DNA from 3 places in the Leclercia sp. GHBNCSD genome. Region 1 is predicted to be linked to each of the others. Evidence: predicted binding sites of a transcription regulator. Region 1 holds the regulator's gene; each other region holds the start of a gene.
What was found. The regulator PurR, encoded in region 1, represses purine synthesis genes. The targets are predictions, from matches to a motif close to CANGCAAACGTTTGCNTG.
Positions count from the first base shown of each region.

Region 2: the regulator PurR is predicted to act here: its motif matches at 5,939-5,956, upstream of galS (HTH-type transcriptional regulator GalS).
Region 3: the regulator PurR is predicted to act here: its motif matches at 874-891, upstream of purM (phosphoribosylformylglycinamidine cyclo-ligase).

Region 1 covers NZ_JBQVYO010000002.1:333,052-341,080, reverse strand. Annotated here, with positions in the region: gene cfa (cyclopropane fatty acyl phospholipid synthase) at 1-1,090, opposite strand, end outside; gene punC (purine nucleoside transporter PunC) at 1,371-2,567, opposite strand; gene punR (DNA-binding transcriptional activator PunR) at 2,683-3,606, shown strand; gene purR (HTH-type transcriptional repressor PurR) at 3,612-4,637, opposite strand; gene cydH (cytochrome bd-I oxidase subunit CydH) at 4,934-5,023, shown strand; gene ACT3IC_RS21955 (MFS transporter) at 5,188-6,354, shown strand; gene sodB (superoxide dismutase [Fe]) at 6,393-6,974, opposite strand; gene ACT3IC_RS21945 (C40 family peptidase) at 7,097-7,921, opposite strand.
Region 2 covers NZ_JBQVYO010000001.1:3,493,880-3,501,908, forward strand. Annotated here, with positions in the region: gene cirA (catecholate siderophore receptor CirA) at 1-1,737, shown strand, start outside; gene fghA (S-formylglutathione hydrolase) at 1,838-2,674, opposite strand; gene ACT3IC_RS16700 (MFS transporter) at 2,815-3,948, shown strand; gene folE (GTP cyclohydrolase I FolE) at 4,066-4,734, shown strand; gene yeiB (DUF418 domain-containing protein YeiB) at 4,752-5,909, shown strand; gene galS (HTH-type transcriptional regulator GalS) at 6,065-7,087, shown strand; gene mglB (galactose/glucose ABC transporter substrate-binding protein MglB) at 7,379-8,029, shown strand, end outside.
Region 3 covers NZ_JBQVYO010000001.1:3,237,979-3,246,007, forward strand. Annotated here, with positions in the region: gene purM (phosphoribosylformylglycinamidine cyclo-ligase) at 1-812, opposite strand, end outside; gene ACT3IC_RS15555 (6-phospho-beta-glucosidase) at 1,091-2,521, shown strand; gene upp (uracil phosphoribosyltransferase) at 2,779-3,405, shown strand; gene uraA (uracil permease) at 3,500-4,789, shown strand; gene ACT3IC_RS15570 (DnaA inactivator Hda) at 4,885-5,586, shown strand; gene arsC (arsenate reductase (glutaredoxin)) at 5,619-5,978, opposite strand; gene bepA (beta-barrel assembly-enhancing protease) at 5,990-7,453, opposite strand; gene ACT3IC_RS15585 (AI-2E family transporter) at 7,676-8,029, shown strand, end outside.

The DNA.
Region 1 (8,029 bases):
GAATATCACGGGCGCGAAACGCACCGGCGCAGGCGTTCAGATAGTAGCTGAACATCCGTTTAAATCGTTCAGAATAGTTGTCGGCGATCTCCGGCCAGCTGGCAAGGAAGCGCGCATGCCAGGCCATCAGGGTAGTATCGTAATCAGCGCCAAAATTATGCCAGTCCTCCATTACAAAATGGGCTTCGCTGGCATTCGCAATCTGGCGAACTGAGGGCAAACAGCCATTCGGAAAGATGTACTTGTCTATCCAGGGATCAACGTTATGGTCGGTTTTTCGTGAGCCAATGGTATGCAGCAGGAACAGGCCATCCGGCTTCAGGTTACGATCCACCACGTTGAAATAGGTGTTGTAGTTTTTTGGCCCCACATGCTCGAACATCCCTACCGAGACAATGCGATCGAACTGATCGTGCAGATCGCGGTAGTCCTGTAACAGGATGGTGACATCCAGCCCGGCGCAGCGCGCCTGCGCCATGCGTTGCTGCTCCGCTGATATGGTCACACCGACCACGCTGACGCCATAGTGCTGCGCCATAAACTCCGCCAGCCCGCCCCAGCCGCAACCGATATCCAGTACCCGCATACCGGGCTGCAGTTGCAGTTTTTCGCAGATGAGGCGCAGTTTATCCTGCTGGGCCTGCTCAAGGGTGGTGGCCTCTTTCCAGTAACCGCAGGAGTACTGCATAGCCGGGTCGAGCATACGGCTGAACAGGTCATTGCCAAGATCGTAGTGCTCTTTGCCGACAATCCAGGCGCGCTTTTTACTTTGCAGGTTGAACAGGCGGGCAGTAGCGATGCGCAGGGTATCCTTCAGGTGGCTGGGCAGCTGTGTTTCCAGACCCGCTCGCAGAACCTTATGGAAAAAGATGTCCAGCCGTTCGCACTCCCACCAGCCGTCCATATAGCTCTCGCCGAGACCCAGTGAGCCCTGCTTCAGGACGCGTTTAAAAAAATCGGGGTGTTTAACTTGTAGATCGGAGGATGCCGGGCCGTTGATGGTGATACCCGCGCGGCTCAGCAATTCATTGACTATCCGGAACCAGTCATCATTCCGGATGCTGACTTCTTCTATACACGATGAACTCATAGCTTCTCCATCACCTGATGTGATCAGAACCCATAAACAGCGTAGACGCTCTTCATGGAGAGTGAGAAATTTCACGGTGCAACCCGTGAGGCTAATATCCGACGTAGAACAGAGGAAGGGAGAGGACCCTTGCCGAAAGGCCATCCATGGTAAAACGGGAGCAATCCGGCTCCCGTTAACACTTAATGATTTTAGTATTTATCAGAAAGCTTTAGCCAGTATAGGACTGATATCCTGGTGATTCAACAGCATATTGTTAGTACGCTAATTATTTATCCTGTCAGGCGTGGGAAGATTCTGCGTGCGGGCTCTCATCCTGCTGGCCCACAGGGAGATACTGCATCCGATAGCCAAGCGCGGCCAGCACGACGGTCGCCACCATCACGCTGGTGGTGGTCAGCAACGGGGTGGCAATCAGCCAGGAGACCAGCAGGCTCGCGAGGAAACAGAGTCCCAGCTGCAGGGTGTTCTGCAGTGCCGCCGCGCTGCCGGTTGCCTGCGGGAAGGGACGCAGCGCCTGCGCTACCACGATAGGGTAGATGGCGCCGTTCGCCACTGCCATCAGGCAGAAGGGGGCCAGCAACGCCGCCAGGCTGACGCCCGGAATAAACCCGATCGCCCAGGTACCGATCACGCTGACGGCAAACAGGCCCAGCAGCCACGGCAGCATCTGGTGACCCGGCCATTTTTGCAGGGCGGCGCGGCAGCCGTAACCCCCAATCAGGAAGGCGATAGTCTGCGGCACATAGCTCAGTCCGATCGCCGCCGGGCTGTAGCCCATATCGCTGAGGATAAACGGCGAGCCGGTCAGCCAGGCGAAGAAGCTGGCGGAACAGGCGGCGTAGATCAGCACGTTGCCGCGGTAGATCCGGGAGCGAAGCAGGGTAAAGAAGGTCACGCGGGAGGTTGGCTGCGCCTCTTTTACCGTCACTGGCTTCAGGAAAAAGGCCGGGATCATCAGCACCAGGGTAATGGCAAACAGCACCGCAAAAATGGCCTGCCAGCTGAAATGGGCGAGGATCCAGCTGCCGAGCAGCGGTGCCAGCGCTGGCGACAAGCCAACCAGCGGCATGATGGTGGCGAAAATGCGGTTGGTTCGCGATGCCGGGTAGTAATCGGTCACCAGCGCCTGCCAGGTCACCGCCGCGGCGCAGACCCCCACCGCCTGGATAAAGCGTAGCACCAGCAGCCAGGTGGCGTCGCGTACCCACAGCATACCGAGGCAGCCGAATGCAAAGATGGCTAAGCCGGCCAGCAGTACCGGCTTGCGTCCGAAGCGGTCAGACATCGGTCCCCAGAGCAGCTGCGCGAAGGCAAAACCGGCCAGGAAGAGGCTCAGGCTGGCGCTGATGGCGGCAGCCGGGGTTTGCAGATCCGCCTGCATGATGGCGAACGCAGGCAGGTACATATCGGTGGCGAGGAAGCCCAGCACGCTCAGGCCGCCGAGCCAGACTAAAAATCCTTTCCCGGGTTGCATGGTTTTATTGTCCTTATGGATGCAGGTTTAGGTAGCCGCTGAGTGTAGGCAGTGCAATCCCGCTTGTGAAACGCTAATATTTGGCGGTTGCATTCAAATTTTTTGCAGGCAGAAAATGTGGTCAGAATATTCCCTTGAAGTGGTGGATGCCGTGGCGCGTAACGGCAGTTTCAGCGGCGCGGCACAGGAGCTACATCGTGTCCCGTCAGCCATCAGCTATACGGTGCGTCAGCTTGAGGAGTGGCTGGCGGTGCCGCTATTTGAACGGCGACACCGTGATGTGGAGCTGACGCCTGCCGGGCTGTGGTTTCTGAAGGAGGGGCGTTCTGTTATCAAAAAAATGCAGATCACCCGCGAACAGTGTCAGCAGATTGCCAACGGCTGGCGCGGGCATATCTCCATTGCGGTGGATAACATCGTTCGTCCCGAGCGCACCCGCCAGATGATCGTCGACTTTTATCGCCACTTCGCTGACGTTGAGCTGCGTGTCTCCCAGGAGGTCTTTAACGGTGTCTGGGATGCGCTGGCGGATGGCAGGGTGGAGATGGCGATCGGCGCGACCCAGGCGATACCGGTGGGGGGGCGCTACGCGTTTCGCGATATGGGGATGCTGAGCTGGGTCTGCGTGGTGGCGAGCCACCATCCGCTGGCCGCGCTTCCCGGCCCGCTCAGCGATGATACCCTGCGCAACTGGCCGTCGCTGGTGCGGGAAGATACCTCCCGCTCGCTGCCGAAACGGATCACCTGGCTGCTGGATAACCAGCGGCGGATCGTCACCCCGGACTGGGAATCCTCTGCGACCTGCCTGTCGGCCGGGCTGTGCGTGGGGATGGTGCCGGTCCATTTTGCCCGGCCCTGGATAGACAGTGGCAAATGGGTGGAGCTGACGCTGGAAAACCCCTTCCCGGATGCGGCCTGCTGCCTCACCTGGCAACAAAACGACATGTCACCGGCGCTGGCGTGGCTGCTGGATTATCTGGGGGACAGTGAAACGATGAACAGGGAGTGGTTGCGGGAGCCAGAGGTACTGGCTCCCTGAGCGGATCAACGGCGGTAGTCGCGGAACGGGCCATCGGCGACGGAGCGGCGTTCGATCAAACGCGGATGCACTTCAATGGACTGCGACTCTTCACGTTTATTGACGATACGGTCGAGCAGCATGTTGAAGGCGGTCTCGCCCAGCGAATCTTTTGGCTGGTGGATGGTGGTCAGCGCCGGGGTGAAGAAACGGGCGTTGCGCACGTTATCATACCCGATCAGCGAAACGTCCTGCGGAACGCGCAGGCCCATCTCGTCAGCGGCACACAGGGCACCCATCGCCATAACATCGCCGCCGCAGAAAATAGCGGTCGGACGCGGCGTCTGGGAGAGGATCTGCTGCATGGCGCGATAGCCGGACTCCGGCTCAAAGTCGCCCTGGACGATCCAGTTTTCCGGCACCGTGATTAAGGCTTCTTCCATCGCTTTCATAAAACCGGCCAGACGACCGGCACCGGTGTTGCGCTCCAGCGCGCCCGGGATGACGCCGATATCGCGATGCCCGCGTTCGATCAGATAACGTCCTGCCATGTAGCCACCTTCAAAGGCGTTATCAATGACCGAGTCGGTGAAGTCCGCTTTCGCTTCGCCCCAGTCCATCACCACCATCGGGATATTGCGATACTCTTCCAGCATCTTCAGCAGCGGCTCCGGGTATTCCGAGCACATTACCAGCAGGCCGTCGACGCGCTTTTGCGCCATCATTGACAGATAGGCCCGCTGCTTCTCCAGGCTGTTCCAGGCGTTGCCGAGGATCAGGGTGTAACCTTTCTGGAAGCAGTTTTTCTCTACCGCTTCAATAATTTCTGCGAAGTAGGGGGCTTCGCTGCTGGTCGCCAGCAGGCCGATCGATTTGGTGTGGTTCACCTTCAGACTACGGGCGACGGCGCTCGGAGAATAGTGCAGCTCTTTGATCGCTGCCCAGACGTTGTTACGCGTCTCTTCCGCCACAAAGCGGGTTTTGTTAATAACATGTGATACGGTTGTAGTGGAAACGTTTGCGCGTTTCGCTACGTCTTTAATTGTTGCCATCAGATGTCACTCCAGACCATATCTTAAGCTCCTGAAAAACCAATAGGTAAACGTTTGCCTTCACTCGCCCTAATTGCGCAATTTGAATTGCGGTACGCCGGGAAAACGACACAGGACGTCAGGAGGGGGTCAATGGCCGGTACGCTAATAAATTTAGCGTGGAATTTTGGCTGATCTTGACCAAAAGGGGAAGAGTAAAAATCGATATCAATCTAAATCCAGCAAGATTTTTACCCTGAACTGTGCAAAAATGAGCAAGCTCACTCTTCGTAGGGTGATTAAAAGGAGAAAAATTGATGAGTACCGATCTTAAGTTTTCGCTGATTACCACCGTTATTGTTCTGGGTCTGATCGTTGCCAGCGGTCTTACGGCTGCGCTGCACTGATATTTGCGAGGGAGCTAACGCTCCCTCGTCTCCCTTCTGCTATTGTTACGCGTCCGGCAAAAATCTTTTGCCAAATTGTTAACTTCTCATTTTTTGTGATTGATGTCATGCTTTCGCCTTCATTGTTCTGTGTCGCCTGACGACACGGTATCCGGAGTTGAAGTATGAAAATCAATTTTCCGCTGCTGGCCCTGGCCATTGGCGCATTTGGCATCGGCACCACCGAGTTTTCTCCAATGGGACTGCTACCGGTTATCGCCCGGGGTGTGGATGTCTCTATTCCCGCTGCGGGCATGTTAATCAGCGCCTACGCTATCGGCGTAATGGTAGGGGCACCGCTGATGACCTTGCTGCTTTCCCATCGCGGCCGTCGTAATGCGCTGATCTTCCTGATGGCGATCTTTACCGTCGGTAACGTGCTGTCGGCGCTCTCCCCGGATTACACCACCCTGATGCTGTCGCGTATTTTGACCAGCCTCAATCACGGCGCCTTCTTTGGCCTCGGGTCGGTGGTCGCCGCAAGCGTAGTGCCGAAGCATAAACAGGCCAGCGCCGTAGCAACCATGTTTATGGGTCTCACCATCGCCAATATTGGCGGCGTACCCGCCGCAACGTGGATGGGCGAAGCCATCGGCTGGCGGATGTCCTTCCTGGCGACGGCGCTTTTGGGCGTGGTCTCGATGGTCGCGCTCTTCTTCTCCCTCCCTGCGGGTGGCGCGGGCGAAAAGCCGGATGTGCGTAAAGAACTGGCGGTGCTGATGCGCCCGCAGGTGCTTTCCGCCTTACTGACCACGGTTCTCGGTGCTGGGGCAATGTTCACCCTCTACACCTACATTGCGCCCGTTCTGCATGACATTAACCAGGCGACGCCTGCTTTTGTTACCGCGATGCTGGTGCTGATTGGCGTCGGTTTCTCCCTCGGCAACTTCCTGGGCGGCAAGCTGGCGGACCGCTCCGTAAGCGGCACCCTGAAAGGCTTTCTACTGCTGCTGATCGCGATTATGGTGGCGATCCCGTGGCTGGCACGTAATGAAGTGGGGGCGGCGTTCGCGATGGTGGTATGGGGAATGGCGACCTTTGCGGTGGTACCGCCGCTGCAAATGCGTGTGATGCGGGTGGCAAGCGATGCGCCAGGGTTATCCTCTTCCGTCAATATCGGAGCGTTTAACCTGGGGAATGCGCTGGGTGCGGCGGCGGGTGGTGCGGTGATCTCCGGCGGGCTGGGGTACAGCTTTGTTCCGGTGATGGGGGCCATCATTGCCGCGCTGGGGCTTCTGCTGGTGCTAATGGCCGACAGAAAACAACCTGAACCGGTTTGTGCCGCCGAATAAGACCAAAACGCAGAAGGCCCGGCCTTCTGCGTTTTTCGTTATGCCGCGAAGTTCTTCGCAACAAATTCCCAGTTTACCAGCGCCCAGAAGTGCTCGAGGTAGTTCGGGCGCGCATTACGGTAATCGATGTAGTAAGCGTGTTCCCATACATCCACCGTTAACAGTGGGGTAGCGTTGCTGGTCAACGGCGTGCCCGCATTGGACGTGGAAACGATGGCCAGTTTCCCGTCCGCCTCTTTCACCAGCCAGGTCCAGCCCGCGCCAAAGTTTTTCACCGCGGCGTCGGTAAACTTCGCTTTAAATTCCGCAAAGCTACCAAAGGTGGCGATGATGGCGTCAGCCAGATCACCCGTCGGTTCACCACCGGCCTGAGGCGCCAGGCAGTGCCAGTAGAAGGTGTGGTTCCACACCTGCGCGGCGTTATTGAAGATACCGCCCTCAGAACTACGCACGATCTCTTCCAGGGTTTTCCCTTCAAATGGGGTGCCGGCGATCAGGTTATTCAGGTTGGTGACATAGGTCTGGTGATGTTTGCCGTAGTGGTACTCCAGGGTTTCCGCAGAAATATGCGGGGCCAGAGCGTCTTTTGCATACGGTAATGCAGGTAATTCAAACGACATTGCTTCTCTCCTTATTATAGTGAACCATCCAATAACCATATTGAATGTAAGGATAGAGTAGCAAATTGAAAGACCCTACAAAAGAGGAACTTACCCCGCAGGCTTACCCGCGGGGCAGGGGGTTAACGCAGCGTGCTGGGCTTCATCACGCGGCGAGCGCCAACGTAATGGCGCTGCCAGTACTCTTCGCTCAGGGAGGTGAGCTGAATATCCTGGCCGGTACGCGGCGACTGAATAAATTTGCCGTTGCCAACGTAGACACCAACGTGATCGGCGGTGCCGCGACCCTGGGTGCGGAAGAACACCAGATCGCCGCTTTCGAGCTCACCGCGATCCACCGGGGAGGCGTCACGCAGATGGTACATTTCGTTGGCGGTACGCGGAATGCGGAACTTAACCAGATCTTTATAGGCGTAATAGACCAGGCCGCTGCAGTCGAAACCGGTACGCGGTGAGCTGCCGCCCCAGCGATACGGTTTACCAATCTGGCCCATTAGCTTATTTAGCGCCGTTTTCTGCGCTTTTTGCACCCGGACTTTATGCGCTTCGGCAAGGGTCGTGGTCTTGCTGGTTTTCACGCACTGCGCTTTATGGCCTTTACGGGAAGTACATTTTTCTGTCACAACGCGCGAAGCGGTTTGAGTTGTACGGGGCGCGCTGCGGGAGGAATTTTTGCTTTTCTTACTGGAGGTGGCTGGCTGTGTTTTAGCGAGGCTGCTTTTTTTGCTGCTGCTCTTTTTACTGGCGGTGCTTTTTTTGCTGGTGCTCTCTTTCTTCGTGGTTTTGCCGCTGCTGCTTTTTTTCTTCGGTTCGGTGGCTTTTGCCAGATGCGTTTTGTGGGCGGCAGAAGGCCGCGCCTGCTCTGAGGCGTTTGCCACCGGCGTGAAGGTGAGAGATGAAAACAGCAAAGCACAGAGCGTGATCGAGAATTTATTTATTCGCGCCACTGGGCATTCCCCTGGTAATAGCTGGATATAAATTATCCTGCGTCTGATTTACAAAACTTGTCGATTCTAATCTATAAAAAGCCCCTGCGTTAATAAACTTTTTGCATC
Region 2 (8,029 bases), on a different contig from region 1:
ACCAACGAAGGGGACAACCGCAAGGGGGTCAGTATCCGCGGGCTGGACAGCAGCTATACGCTGATCCTGATCGACGGCAAACGCGTCAACTCGCGCAATGCCGTGTTCCGCCATAACGACTTTGATCTCAACTGGGTTCCGGTGGATGCCATCGAGCGCATCGAAGTGGTGCGCGGGCCGATGTCCTCCCTCTACGGCTCCGATGCCCTGGGCGGCGTGGTCAATATCATCACCAAAAAGATCGGCCAGAAATGGACCGGCACCCTCACTGCCGACACCACTATTCAGGAACATCGCGATCGCGGCGACACCTACGGCGGGCAGTTCTATACCAGCGGCCCGCTGGTGGATGGCCTCCTCGGCCTGAAAGCCTTCGGCAGCGTCTCCCAGCGTGATAAAGACGATCCGCAGTCCTCTTCCACCAGCGCCACGGGCGAAACCCCGCGTATCGAAGGCTTCACCAGCCGTGATGCCAACGTGGAATTTGCCTGGACCCCGAACGAAAACCACGATTTCACCGCCGGGTATGGTTTTGACCGTCAGGATCGGGATTCCGACTCGCTGGATAAAAACCGCCTGGAGCGCCAGAACTACTCCCTGAGCCACAATGGCCGCTGGGGGCTGGGCAACAGCGAGCTAAAATTCTACGGCGAGAAGGTGGATAACAAAAACCCGGGCAATGCCAACCCGATTACGTCCGAAAGCAACTCCATTGACGGCAAATATGTTCTGCCGCTGGGGGAGATTAACCAGCTGCTGACCTTCGGCGGAGAGTGGCGTCACGACAAGCTGAAAGATCCGGTCAACCTTACCGGCGGCAGCAGCAGCAATACCTCGGCCAGCCAGTATGCGCTGTTCCTGGAAGATGAATGGCGGATCTTCGAACCGCTGGCCCTGACCACCGGCGTACGCATGGATGACCATGAAACCTACGGCGATCACTGGAGCCCGCGTGCTTACCTGGTTTATAACGCCACCGATACCGTAACGGTAAAAGGCGGCTGGGCAACGGCATTCAAAGCGCCGTCGCTGTTGCAGCTGAGTCCGGACTGGACCACCGGCTCCTGCCGCGGTGCCTGTGAAATTGTCGGTAGCCCGGATCTGAAACCAGAGACCAGCGAAAGTTTCGAGCTGGGGCTGTATTACAGCGGGGAAGAGGGATGGTTAGAGGGCGTTCAGGGGAGCATCACCGCTTTCCAGAACGACGTTGATGACCGGATCAGCATCAGCCGTACCGCCAGCGTTAGCCAGGCGCAGAGCTACCCTAACTATGTCGGGCTGAACGGTGACGGTGAGCCGGTATTCCGCTACTACAACGTCAATAAGGCGCGTATCCGCGGCCTGGAGACGGAGATTAAGTTCCCCATTGCCGAAGACTGGCGAATGACGCTGAATTACACCTATAACGACGGGCGTGATATCAGCAACGGCGGCAACAAGCCGCTCTCCGAGCTGCCGTTCCATACCGCAAACGGCACGCTGGACTGGCAGGCGACCCAGGCGTGGTCCTTCTACGTGCAGGGGAATTACACGGGTGAGAAACGCGCGATTACCGAGGGCGCGGCAACGCCGGGTGGCTATGTGGTGTGGAACACGGGTGGTGCATGGCAGGCAACCAAAAACGTTAAGCTGCGTGCGGGCGTCATGAACCTGCTGGATAAAGATCTCAGCCGCGACGACTACACCTATACCGAAGAGGGACGCCGTTACTTTATGGCGGTGGATTACCAGTTCTGATGGTTGAAATGCCGGGCGGCGCTGCGCTTGCCCGGCCTAAGGGCTGGTGTGGGTTTTGTAGGCCCGGTAAGCGAAGCGCCACCGGGCATGAGGCTGGCACTTACTTCAACAGCTGCTGCGCATGGAAGCGCAGATGATCTTCAATAAACGACGCAATGAAATAATAGCTGTGATCGTACCCCGGCTGGATACGTAACGTCAGCGGCCAGGCTTTTTGCCGTGCCGCTTCCGCCAGTACGGCTGGCTGGAGCTGGGTCGCCAGGAACTGATCGGCATCGCCCTGATCGATAAGCGTCGGGATCGCCTGTTCCGGCTGGCTGTTCAGCATCAGAGCGCAGCTGTCCCACGCCTGCCAGTTTGCAGCATCCTCACCCAGATAGTGGCTAAAGGCTTTCTGCCCCCACGGCACTTGCGTCGGGTTGACGATTGGCGCAAACGCCGAGACGCTGACATATTTACCCGGGTTTTTCAGCGCCATCACCAACGCACCGTGACCGCCCATCGAATGGCCGCTGATGGCACAGCGATCGGCTACCGCAAACTCCGCCTGGATCAGCGCCGGCAGCTCGTCGCGCAGATAATCATACATCCGGTAATGACGCGCCCACGGCTGCTGGGTGGCGTTCAGGTAGAACCCGGCGCCTTTGCCCAGGTCATACCCGGCATCGTCCGCCACGTCGTCACCGCGCGGGCTGGTATCCGGCATCACCAGGGCGATCCCCAGTTCGGCCGCCACGCGCTGGGCGCCCGCTTTGGTGGTGAAGTTCTCATCATTGCAGGTCAGGCCGGAGAGCCAGTAAAGCACCGGCGGTTTCGCCCCGTCGGTCGCCGGAGGAAGAAAAATGCTGAACGTCATCGCGCAGTTCAGCACCGTGGAGTCGTGACGCCAGCGCTGCTGTCGACCTTCAAAACAGTGGTGCTCTTCGAGCAGTTCCATGCAGGGCTCCTTCAGGAAGGTGAGATCGGGATTGAAAGCCATAATACAGATTATTCAGTAACGTGTGAGCAACTTTCACTTCCGCATTCGCCTCATATCCTGCATCATGAATTTACGAAACTTTAACAATCGGGGTGGTCATGGCGCTGCGTATCGCGCTCAGCGGATTTGTGGTTCTGGTGGTGGCGATGGGAATAGGGCGCTTTGCCTTTACGCCCCAGGTGCCGCTGATGATTACGGCAGGGGAGCTCACCCTGACCAGCGCCGGGCTGGTGGCGGCGATGAACTACCTCGGCTATCTGGCGGGTGCATGGGATGCCATGCGCGCGCACCGCTTCGTTGAAGGACGTTTATGGCTGGGGATCGGGGGCGCAGTGGCGCTGACGCTGCTCTCCGCCGTGGCGGATAATGCGGTGATCCACGGGCTGCTGCGCTTTGTGATTGGCTGCATGAGCGGCTGGTCGATGGTGCTGGTCGCCGCCTGGACCAACGAGCGGCTGGCCCATTATGGCAAGCCGGGCCTGAGTGCCGCGGTGTTTGCCGGGCCGGGGGCGGGGATCGCCTTAAGTGGTCTGCTGGCGGTCTGGATCCAGGCGCAGGCGCTCTCCGCCAGCGCCGCCTGGCAAATCTACGGCCTGCTGGCGCTGGTGCTCGTCGCGCTGGTGGCCCGCTACCTGCCGCGAGCCGGACAGCTGCATCGTCCGGGCACCACGCCGGAGCCGCTGACGCTAACCCGCGATCTGCGCCGTCTGGTCTGGAGCTACAGCCTCGCCGGGTTTGGCTACATCCTCCCGGCGACCTTTCTGTCGCAGATGGCGGCGCTGCGCTTTCCCGGTAGCGCCTTTGCCCAGTTTGTCTGGCCGGTTTTTGGTGTCGCTTCGATGGTGGGGATTGCCCTCAGCATCGCCCTGCGCCACGTCGCGTCGACCCATCGTCGGCTGGCGATCGTGCTCTGGTTGCAGGCGGTAGGGGTGATTGCCGCCTGGCTGATGCCGGGGATGGCTGGGCTTGTGACCGGTGCGCTGCTGGTCGGCGGCGGATTTTTATGTGCGGTGCAGCTCTCGTTGCTCTATGGGCGTGAACTGGCACCGAATCATACGCGTTACATGGCCGGATTACTGACGACCGGCTATGCCATCGGGCAGCTAATTGGCCCGATGACATCGGCACTGTCGAGCTGGCTTACCCATCAGCTTGAGCCTGCGCTGGGCCTTGCCGGTATCGCATTGTTTGTTGCGGGTGGACTGGTCTGGCAGCGTCAGGTTGAAAGGTAACGACAATTGGAATAATTATCGCGGTGAATACTGGATTATGCTCGCCGCCTCGCGCACAATGAGTGCACATTTTGCCCCATGGAGGGCAGAAGAGCGCCACACCTGCAGGAGAAAAGAATGTCATCAATGAGTAAAGAAGCTGCCCTCGTCCATGAAGCGCTGGTAGCACACGGCCTTGAAACGCCGCTGCGCCCACCGGTTCAGGAGATGGACAACGAAACACGTAAAAGTCTTATTTCCGGGCACATGACCGAAATCATGCAGCTGCTCAATCTCGATCTGAGTGATGACAGTCTGATGGAGACGCCGCGTCGCATCGCCAAAATGTATGTCGATGAGATTTTCTCCGGGCTTGATTACGCCAATTTCCCGAAAATTACCGTCATTGAAAACAAAATGAAGGTCGATGAGATGGTGACGGTGCGCGATATCACCCTGACCAGCACCTGCGAGCATCACTTTGTGACCATCGACGGTAAAGCGACCGTGGCCTATATCCCGAAAGACGCGGTGATTGGCCTGTCCAAAATCAACCGTATCGTACAGTTCTTTGCCCAGCGTCCGCAGGTGCAGGAGCGTTTAACCCAGCAGATCCTCATCGCGCTGCAAACGCTGCTGGGCACCAACAACGTGGCGGTATCGATTGATGCGGTACACTACTGCGTGAAAGCGCGTGGCATTCGTGATGCGACCAGCGCCACCACTACCACCTCGCTGGGCGGCCTGTTCAAATCGAGCCAGAATACCCGCCAGGAGTTCCTGCGCGCCGTCCGTCACGTTAGCTAATCGTCAGGGCAGGGTACATGGAAAGAAATGTCACGCTGGATTTCGTTCGTGGCGTCGCGATTCTGGGTATTCTGCTTCTGAATATAAGCGCCTTCGGTTTGCCGAAGGCCGCTTACCTCAATCCCGTCTGGTATGGCGATATCACTCTCCGCGACGCCTGGACATGGGCGATACTGGATCTCTTTGCTCAGGTCAAATTCCTCACCCTGTTTGCGCTGCTGTTCGGGGCAGGTCTTCAGCTGTTACTGAAACGTGGTAAACGCTGGATCCAGGCCCGGCTCTCTCTGCTGGTGCTGTTCGGGTTTATTCATGGGCTGCTGTTCTGGGATGGCGACATTCTGCTGGCCTATGGGCTGGTAGGGCTGATCTGCTGGCGTATCATCCGCGACGCACATGATGTCAAAAATCTCTTCAATACCGGCGTGGTGCTGTTTCTTATCGGCGTGGCTATATTGCTGCTGCTGGGGGTTATCTCCGGCGGCTCGACCAACCGCTCCTGGGTGCCGGATGCGGCGAACCTGCAATATGAGCAGTACTGGAAGCTGGGCGGTGGACTGGAAGCCATCAGCAACCGGGCGGATATGATCGGCAACAGTTTACTGGCGCTCGGCGCACAGTATGGCTGGCAGCTGGCGGGGATGATGCTGATCGGCGCCGCGCTGATGCGTACCGGCTGGCTGAAGGGCGAGTTCAGCCCGCGCCACTATCGCCGTACCGGGATGTGGCTGGTGCTGGTGGGGCTGGCGATCAACCTTCCGGCGGTGATCGCCCAGTGGTATCTGCACTGGGATTATCGCTGGTGCGCATTCCTGTTGCAGGCGCCGCGTGAGCTGAGCGCGCCGTTTCAGACGATTGGTTATGCCGCGCTCATCTACGGTTACTGGCCGCAGCTCTGCCGTTTCAGGCTGGTGACGGCGGTGGCCTGCGTGGGGCGCATGGCGCTCAGCAACTATATTTTACAGACGCTGATCTGTACCGCCCTGTTCTATCAGCTTGGCTTATTTATGAAGTTCGACCGGCTACAGCTGCTGGGCATTGTCCTGCCGGTGTGGCTGGTTAATATTCTATTCTCCGTCCTCTGGCTGCGCCATTTCCGTCAGGGGCCGCTGGAATGGGTATGGCGACAATTGACCATACGTGCGTCAGGCGTTTCATCAAGCCATACATCCGGATAACGATCTGGATCACAATCATTAACAAAACGGATGTAACCGTTTTCATCCTTGTGACCTTCTTCACGTAGTCCTCGCCTTGTCGCTGCCAGAATAGGCACCTTGCTAAACACAGGGGGTGTCTGTGAGTCGCTGCAATCTAAATAAGGGTGGTGAATATGATCACCATTCGTGACGTCGCGCGTCAGGCGGGCGTTTCTGTCGCCACCGTTTCCCGGGTTCTTAACAATAGCGCACTGGTCAGCCCGGAGACGCGTGAATGCGTGATGAAAGCCGTCACGGCGCTGGGCTACCGGCCTAATGCGAACGCCCAGGCGCTGGCGACCCAGGTCAGCGACACCATCGGTGTGGTGGTGATGGACGTGTCAGATGCGTTCTTTGGCGCGCTGGTGAAAGCCGTCGATATGGTGGCGCAGGAGCACCAGAAAAACGTGCTGATCGGCAACAGCTATCACGAGGCGGAAAAAGAGCGCAACGCCATTGAGGTGCTGATTCGTCAACGCTGTAACGCATTGATCGTGCACTCAAAAGCGTTAAGCGATGAGGAACTTTCCGCGCTGATGGAGCAGATCCCCGGCATGGTGCTCATTAACCGCATCGTTCCCGGCTATGCCCACCGCTGCGTCTGCCTCGATAACGTCAGCGGAGCGATGATGGCCACGCGGATGCTAATGAACAACGGGCATCAGCGTATCGGCTATCTGGCCTCCAGCCATCGCATCGAGGACGACGATATGCGCCGGGAAGGCTGGCAGAAAGCGCTGCTGGAACAGGGCATTACGGGGTCGGAAAGCTGGATCGGCACCGGCGCTCCGGACATGCAGGGCGGAGAGGCAGCGATGGTGGAGCTGCTCGGGCGCAACCTGCAGCTGACCGCGGTCTTTGCCTACAACGACAGCATGGCGGCGGGCGCGCTCACGGCGCTGAAAGACAACGGCATTGCGGTGCCGCAGCATCTGTCATTGATTGGTTTTGATGATATTCCGATTGCCCGTTACACGGACCCTCAGCTGACGACGGTTCGCTACCCCATCGCCTCCATGGCCCGGCTGGCCACAGAGCTGGCGTTACAGGGGGCCGCCGGGAAGCTGGATATCAATGCAACACACTGTTTCATGCCAACTTTAGTGCGTCGCCACTCCGTTGCCATTCGGCAAACTGTGGTGCCGATCACTAACTAATAATTCGCCGTGATGTAACCGTTTTCAATTTGTGAGTAAATTCACAGTAACTTAACAATGCGCTGTCTATGATGTCAGCGTTTTAGCAACTGAAACGCTATGTAACGGTGATTAATCACTTTGACCATAGCTGAGGTCCGTTAAACATCCAAAAAAACGCATTCTGGAGCGTTACCGACCAAGGAAGATAGAAATTTTATAAGTGGACTTCGGCCGGCAGTAACGTTTCTTTAACATGTGCCCGCCGAGCGTTATTCACACGAACTACCCTGCATAAAAATCGGAGATATCATGAATAAGAAGGTGTTGACTCTGTCTGCTGTTATGGCAAGCATGCTTTTCGGTGCCGCCGCGCACGCTGCAGATAGCCGTATTGGTGTGACTATCTATAAGTATGACGACAACTTCATGTCCGTTGTGCGTAAGGCAATCGAGAAAGAGGGTACAGGCGCACCAGACGTACAGCTGTTGATGAATGACTCCCAGAATGACCAGTCCAAACAGAACGACCAGATCGACGTTCTGCTGGCGAAAGGCGTAAAAGCTCTGGCAATCAACCTGGTTGACCCGGCAGCAGCAGGCACTGTTATTGAAAAAGCACGCGGCCAGAACGTGCCGGTTGTGTTCTTCAACAAAGAACCTTCCCGCAAAGCGCTGGATAGCTATGACAAAGCCTTCTACGTCGGTACCGACTCCAAAGAATCCGGCATTATTCAGGGCGACCTGATTGCCAAACACTGGGCCGCTAACCCGAACTGGGATCTGAACAAAGACGGTCAGGTACAGTTCGTACTGCTGAAAGGCGAGCCAGGCCACCCGGACGCTGAAGCACGTACCACCTACGTTATCAAAGAGCTGAACGACAAGGGTCTGAAAACCCAGCAGCTGGCTTTAGATACCGCAATGTGGGATACCGCTCAGGCGAAAGACAAGATGGACGCA
Region 3 (8,029 bases), on a different contig from region 1:
GCGTCGATCACCGCCTGGGTGTTATCCGGCAGGACGCGCGGAATGTTTTCCCAGAAGCCGCCGCCGGTCAGGTGGGCAATCGCGTGAACGTCCACATTCTCAATCAGCGCCAGAATGGATTTCACGTAGATGCGGGTCGGTTCGAGCAGGTGATCGGCCAGCGGTTTACCTTCCAGCTCGGTGGTGAGAGGGTCGCAGCCGCTCACTTCAACAATTTTGCGCACCAGAGAGTAGCCGTTAGAGTGCGGGCCACTGGAGCCCAGCGCAATCAGCACGTCGCCGTCGGCCACTTTGCTGCCGTCAATGATCTCTGATTTTTCGACAACGCCCACGCAGAAGCCAGCCACGTCGTAATCGTCGCCGTGGTACATGCCCGGCATTTCAGCGGTTTCACCGCCCACCAGTGCACAGCCTGACTGCAAACAGCCTTCGGCGATACCGCTGATGACGCTGGCTGCGGTGTCGACGTCCAGCTTGCCGGTCGCGTAGTAGTCGAGGAAGAACAGCGGCTCAGCGCCCTGAACCACCAGGTCGTTCACGCACATCGCAACCAGGTCAACGCCGATGGTGTCGTGGCGTTTCAGATCCATCGCCAGACGCAGCTTGGTGCCCACGCCGTCGGTGCCTGAGACCAGAACCGGTTCACGGTATTTTTGCGGCAGCGCGCACAGTGCGCCGAATCCTCCCAGACCTCCCATCACTTCCGGGCGGCGGGTTTTTTTAACTACCCCTTTGATACGGTCAACCAGCGCATTACCTGCGTCAATATCTACACCGGCATCTTTGTAGCTGAGAGAAGTTTTGTTGGTCACGGCTCAAGTCCCCACGCGATTGCATTGCGATATAAGAAAAATCGGCGCAATTCTAACAGTCCAGGCAAACGTTTGCGAGCCCATTCTGCAACAGAAAATCGTGCGCCTGAAAATCGAGTAAAAATCGCCCCTTAGCATACAAACTTGAACCCGTTCACGAAAATGAAACCGGGTACATTCTTATTCTTGCAACCCTGCCAGTGAATGCACATCATTCCAATGAAACCGGTTTCTGTACTCTTTTTTGCCGATAATTAACGCTGAATGAGGGATATTGCATGTCAGGATTCAAAGAGGGTTTTCTGTGGGGCGGCGCAGTGGCGGCGCATCAACTTGAAGGCGGCTGGCAGGAGGGCGGGAAGGGCACGAGCGTGGCAGATGTGATGACCGCTGGCGCCCACGGCGTCCCCCGCGAAATTACCGACGGCGTACTGCCGGGCAAAAACTACCCCAACCATGAAGCCATCGATTTCTATCACCGGTATAAAGATGACATCCAGCTGTTCGCGGAAATGGGCTTTAAATGTTTCCGCACCTCCATAGCCTGGACGCGTATTTTCCCGAAAGGCGATGAACAGCAGCCTAACGAGGCGGGGCTCCAGTTTTATGACGATCTGTTTGATGAGTGCCTGAAGCATGGCATCGAGCCGGTGATCACCCTCTCGCACTTCGAAATGCCTTATCACCTGGTGAAAGAGTACGGCGGCTGGCGTAACCGCAAACTGATCGACTTCTTTGTGCGCTTTGCCAGCGTGGTATTCGAGCGCTATCAGCACAAAGTGAAATACTGGATGACCTTTAACGAGATCAACAACCAGGCCAACTTCCACGAAGATTTCGCCCCGTTTACCAACTCCGGGCTGAAGTACCAGCCGGGTGAAGATCGCGAGCCGGTGATGTTCCAGGCGGCGCACTATGAGCTGGTGGCCAGCGCCCTGGCGGTAAAAGCCGGACGCGACATCAACCCGTCCCTGAAAATTGGCTGCATGATCGCCATGTGTCCGATCTATCCCCTGACCTGCGCCCCGAACGACATGATGATGGCGATGAACGCCATGCACCGCCGCTACTGGTTCACCGATGTGCACGTGCGCGGCGCCTATCCGCAACACCTGCTGAACTACTTTGCCCGTCGCGGTTTTGCGCTGGATATTACCGAAGAGGATAAAGCGGCGCTGAAGCAGGGCTGCGTGGATTACATCGGCTTCAGCTACTACATGTCGTTTGCCACCAAAGCCACGGAGGACAACCCGCAGCTCGACTACGACGAAAGCAAAAGCCTGGTCTCCAACCCCTATGTACAGAAATCGGACTGGGGCTGGCAGATTGATCCGGTGGGGCTGCGTTACTCCCTGAACTGGTTCTGGGATCACTACCAGCTGCCGCTGTTTATTGTCGAAAACGGTTTTGGTGCCATCGACGTGCTGGAGAGTGACGGCACGGTCAATGACCAGTACCGCATCGACTATCTCAGCGCCCATATCCGTGAGATGAAAAAAGCGGTGGTGGAAGATGGCGTGGATCTGATGGGCTACACCCCGTGGGGCTGTATCGATCTGGTCTCTGCCGGAACGGGCGAGATGAAAAAACGCTATGGCTTTATCTATGTTGATAAAGACAACGAAGGTAACGGCACGCTGAATCGCAGCAAGAAGAGGTCGTTCGCCTGGTATCAGAAGGTGATCGCCAGCAACGGCGAGTCGCTTTAAACGCCCACTGCCGGGTGGCGGCTTCGCCTTACCCGGCCTACAAAACCGTAGGCCCGTGCAAGCGCAGCGCCGCCGGGCGAAAACCCGCACAAAAGCCGGCGATCCCCCGCCGGTTTTTTTTGTCTCTTTTATACTCTCTGACAGACTCTAATTCACTTTGGTTGATCCCGGTCAAGCAAGATGGGTATGGCGCTATCCGAAAAAAGCGGTATAATCCGGCGATTTTTTTTGTGGCTGCCACCCGAAGGAGAAAGAGAATGAAGATTGTGGAAGTGAAACACCCACTCGTTAAACACAAGCTGGGCCTGATGCGTGAGCATGACATCAGCACTAAGCGCTTTCGTGAACTGGCCTCTGAAGTTGGCAGCTTACTGACCTATGAAGCAACCTCCGATCTGGAAACCGAAACTGTGACCATCGAAGGCTGGAACGGCCCGGTACAGGTTGAGCAGATCAAAGGCAAAAAAATTACCGTTGTGCCAATCCTGCGCGCAGGTCTGGGCATGATGGAAGGGGTGCTGGAGCACGTTCCGAGCGCGCGTATCAGCGTGGTTGGCATCTACCGTAACGAAGAGACGCTGGAGCCGGTGCCCTATTTCCAGAAGCTGGTCTCCAATATCGACGAGCGTATGGCGCTGGTCGTTGACCCGATGCTGGCCACCGGTGGCTCCATGATCGCCACCATCGACCTGCTGAAAAACGCGGGCTGCAGCAGCATCAAAGTATTGGTACTGGTTGCCGCGCCGGAAGGCATTGCTGCGCTGGAAAAAGCGCACCCGGACGTTGAACTGTACACCGCCTCTGTCGATCAGGGCCTGAACGAGCACGGGTACATCATCCCGGGACTCGGCGATGCCGGCGATAAGATTTTTGGTACTAAATAAGTGAATAACGAAAAAGAAGCCGACTTTGATAGTCGGCTTTTTTTTGAATAAAAAACCCAACCGCTTAAAACAAACAACACTTGAGGAAGATTCTATGACGCGCCGTGCTATCGGGGTGAGTGAAAGACCGCCACTTTTGCAGACAATCCCGCTTAGTTTGCAGCACCTGTTTGCGATGTTTGGTGCAACCGTGCTGGTGCCAATCCTGTTCCACATTAACCCGGCCACCGTGCTGCTGTTTAACGGCATCGGTACGCTGCTTTATCTCTTTATTTGTAAAGGTAAGATTCCGGCCTACCTGGGCTCCAGCTTTGCCTTTATCTCCCCGGTCTTGCTGTTGTTGCCGTTAGGCTATGAAGTGGCGCTGGGTGGTTTCATTATGTGCGGCGTGCTGTTCTGTCTGGTGGCTTTCATTGTGAAGAAAGCGGGGACCGGCTGGCTGGATGTGATGTTCCCCCCTGCGGCGATGGGCGCAATCGTTGCCGTCATCGGTCTTGAATTAGCCGGTGTGGCCGCAAACATGGCGGGCCTGCTGCCTGCCGACGGGCAATCCCCGGATACTAAAACCATTACTATCTCGCTGGTCACGCTGGGCGTGACGGTCTTTGGCTCCGTGTTGTTCCGTGGTTTTATGGCAATTATCCCGATCCTGATCGGCGTACTGGCTGGCTATGCGCTCTCCTTTGCGATGGGCGTTGTGGATACCACCCCGATTGCCCAGGCCCACTGGTTCGCGCTGCCAACCTTCTACACCCCGCGCTTTGAGTGGTTTGCCATCTTCACTATTCTGCCTGCGGCGCTGGTGGTGATTGCCGAGCACGTCGGTCACCTGGTGGTGACGGCCAATATCGTCAAGCGCGACCTGATCCGCGACCCGGGTCTGCACCGCTCAATGTTTGCCAACGGCTTCTCAACCATCATCTCCGGTTTCTTCGGCTCCACGCCAAACACTACCTACGGTGAGAATATCGGCGTGATGGCTATTACCCGCGTCTACAGCACCTGGGTTATTGGCGGTGCGGCGATTTTCGCTATCCTGCTCTCCTGCGTCGGTAAGCTGGCGGCGGCTATCCAGATTATCCCGGTTCCGGTGATGGGCGGTGTTTCGCTGCTGTTGTACGGGGTGATTGGCGCCTCCGGTATTCGCGTTCTGATCGACTCAAAAGTTGACTACAGCAAAGCGCAAAACCTGATCCTGACCTCGGTGATCCTGATTATCGGCGTCAGCGGTGCCAAGGTGCACATTGGCGCCGCCGAGCTGAAAGGCATGGCGCTGGCGACCATCGTTGGTATCGGTCTGGCCCTCATCTTCAAGCTGATCTCCGTTCTGCGCCCGGAAGAGGTGGTGCTGGACGCCGAAGAGAGCGAAAAAGTCTCACATTGATCCTGCAACCGGGCGGCCGATCCGCCCGGTTCTCTCCCCGCTTGTTCCGTGTTAAACTCTGGGCCGATTCCGAGTAAGACCTGGTTGAGGTATTTCTGAACGCACCGGCACAGCTCTCTTTGCCACTTTATCTTCCCGACGACGAAACTTTCGCGAGTTTCTGGCCGGGTGATAACCCCTCTTTACTGGCTGCACTGCAAAACGTGTTGCGCCAGGAGCACAGCGGTTACATCTATATCTGGTCACGCGAAGGCGCGGGGCGCAGCCATCTGCTGCACGCCGCCTGTGCTGAACTTTCTCAGCGCGGGGATGCGGTCGGCTATGTGCCGCTGGATAAACGCACCTGGTTTGTGCCGGAGGTGCTCGATGGAATGGAACAGCTGTCGCTGGTCTGCATCGACAATATCGAATGCGTGGCGGGGGATGAGCTGTGGGAAATGGCGATTTTCAATCTCTATAACCGCATTCTGGAGTCGGGGAAGACCCGGCTGCTGATCACCGGCGATCGACCGCCGCGTCAGTTAAATCTCGGGCTGGCCGATCTGGCCTCGCGTCTCGACTGGGGACAAATCTACAAATTACAGCCGCTTTCCGATGAAGATAAGCTGCAGGCTTTGCAGCTGCGGGCGCGGTTACGGGGATTTGAACTGCCGGAAGACGTAGGGCGTTTTCTGCTAAAACGTTTAGATCGCGAGATGCGTACGCTGTTTATGACGCTCGATCAGCTGGATAAGGCATCCATCACTGCCCAGCGGAAACTCACCATTCCTTTTGTGAAAGACATTCTCAATCTTTAGGCCCGGCGCACGCGCTACCGGGCCAATCCTGCTTACTTCACAATCTCAAGCACCTGCTCAGGCGGGCGTCCAATCCGGGCCTGGCCGTTGGCCACCACAATCGGGCGCTCAATCAGCTTCGGATGCTCCACCATCGCCTGAATTAACTCATCTTCACTGAGCGCGCTGTCTGCCAGACGCAACTCTCTGTAAAGCTCCTCTTTCTGGCGCATTAACGCTCTGGCGCTGGTCATTCCCAACTGGGTGAGCAGCGTGCGGAGGGTGTCGGCATCCGGCGGCGTCTCCAGATAGAGCACCACCTGCGGCTCAACGTCGTTGGCTTTCAGCAGGTTCAGGGTTTCGCGGCTCTTTGAGCAGCGAGGGTTATGGTAGATCGTAACCGCGTCAGACATCTTTTCTCCTTTTACATCTTTTCATACGCGCGATAGCGCTGCTGCAGCTGGCGCAACTGATCGATACGGGCATCGTAACGGGCCTGTTGCAGGCTGCCGAGTTTCACCTGCGAGCTGGCGCTGCTCAGCAGGGAGATGGCCTGATCCAGACGTCCGGCCAGGGCATAACCTTCGGCGCGGGCAGCCAGCTCCTGATCGCGATGGCCGAGCGCGGCTTCCGCCTGGGCCAGCAGATCCCAGCCGTTAGGATCATCTTTATTATTGAAGGTGTAGCGGTTGAGAATGGGCGCGGCTTCCTGCGGCTGTCCACCCTGTAAGTAAGCATTCGCCAGGTTGAGTTGCAGGACCGGGTTGTTGCGCAGGTCACGGGCGCCTTTCAGACGGTTGATCGCATCCTGGGCTTTTTTCTGCCCTAAGTCGATGTCAGTTGCCAGATCAAGATACCAGGCATTGTTGGCCTCTGCGGCCAGCAGCGGCTGCAGGTTTTTGCGCGCCTCGTCATAATTGCTGGCCTCCATTGCCTGTAAGGCACGGCCATACCGGGCGGCACGCTGTTCACGCACGTTGCCTTTATTCAGGGCATCGAGCAGATCGTTGGTCAACTGGTTGCGCCCCGAGTTGTACATGCCGAGGGTTCTGACCTTCGCCATATAGAAATCTTCTGAGGACTGCGCCACCACCGGACGCATCTGGTTGGCGCGGTTGCGGGCATCCGAGAGACGGCTTTCCGGCAGGGGGTGAGTCAGCAGAATTTCCGGCGGACGCGAGGAGTAGCGCGCCCGGTCGAGTAACTTTTCGAGGAAGTTCGGCATCGCCTGCGGGTCGAACCCGGAGCGTTGCAGTACCTGAATACCGATGCGGTCCGCTTCCTGTTCATTTTGCTGGGTAAAGCTGATCATCCCCTGACGGGTGCCCGCCAGGGTACCCGTCAGCGCGGCCATACCCGCTTGCGGGCTCGCCATCGCCAGCAGGATAGAGCCCAGTGCGCCCACCCAGGTGAGCGGGGCGCTGCGCTTCTGATCTTCCATCGCGCGCGCCAGGTGACGCTGGGTGACGTGAGAAATTTCGTGCGCCATTACCGAGGCCAGCTGGCTTTCGTTGTCGGCATAGCGGAATAACGCCGAGTGCAGCACCACGTTGCCGCCGAAGAAAGCGAAGGCGTTGATCTCGTCGTTATTGATCAAATAGAAGTGGAAAGGGGTCTTTACCGAATCCGCGTGGGAGACAAGGCGCATCCCCAGCGAATTGATGTACTGCACCAGCAATGGATCGTTGATCAACGGCGCACTGCCGCGCAGCTGGCGCACGTAGAAATCGCCCATTTGCATCTCCTGACCAATGGAGAGCGTGCTTCCTGCCGAGGTGCCCATATCCGGCAATGCGTCTGCAGAGTCAGCGAAGGCTGGCATCATCTGGCCAGCGGTCAGCGCAGCGATGAGCGTCGCAACCAACGTTTTTTTCAACTGCCTGAACATAACCTCTGTCCTGTCTGGTGGGTGTGCTAATTTGACCGAAGAACCCGCATATCGTTCATCTGCGGCTGCTCTGCAAGTGTATGCGCCTCAGGGCGATAAGAAAATCCCTCTTTTCAGGCTTTTGCGTTTTGTGACGGAGCAAGAAAAAGCGAAAGTCTTTTCATTAACTCTTCGATACAATTCACCCTTTACGTTCCGCCAATATCTTCAGGGAAGGGTTGAATGCTCGAGTTATTAATGCAGTGGTACCGCCGACGTTTTAGCGATCCTGAGGCCATTGCTTTGCTGATTATTCTGGTTGCCGGTTTTGGCATCCTCTTCTTCTTTAGCGGGCTGCTGGCGCCGCTACTGGTGGCAATCGTGCTCGCCTATTTACTGGAGTGGCCTACCGTCCGGCTGGAAAATATTGGCTGTTCCCGCCGCTGGGCCAGCATCATCGTGCTGGTCTTTTTTGTCGGCATCCTGATGGTGATGTCCTTTGTAGTATTGCCGATCGCCTGGCAGCAGGGGATCAATCTCATCCGCGATATGCCGGGGATGCTCAGCAAACTCTCTGACTTTGCCGCCACCCTGCCG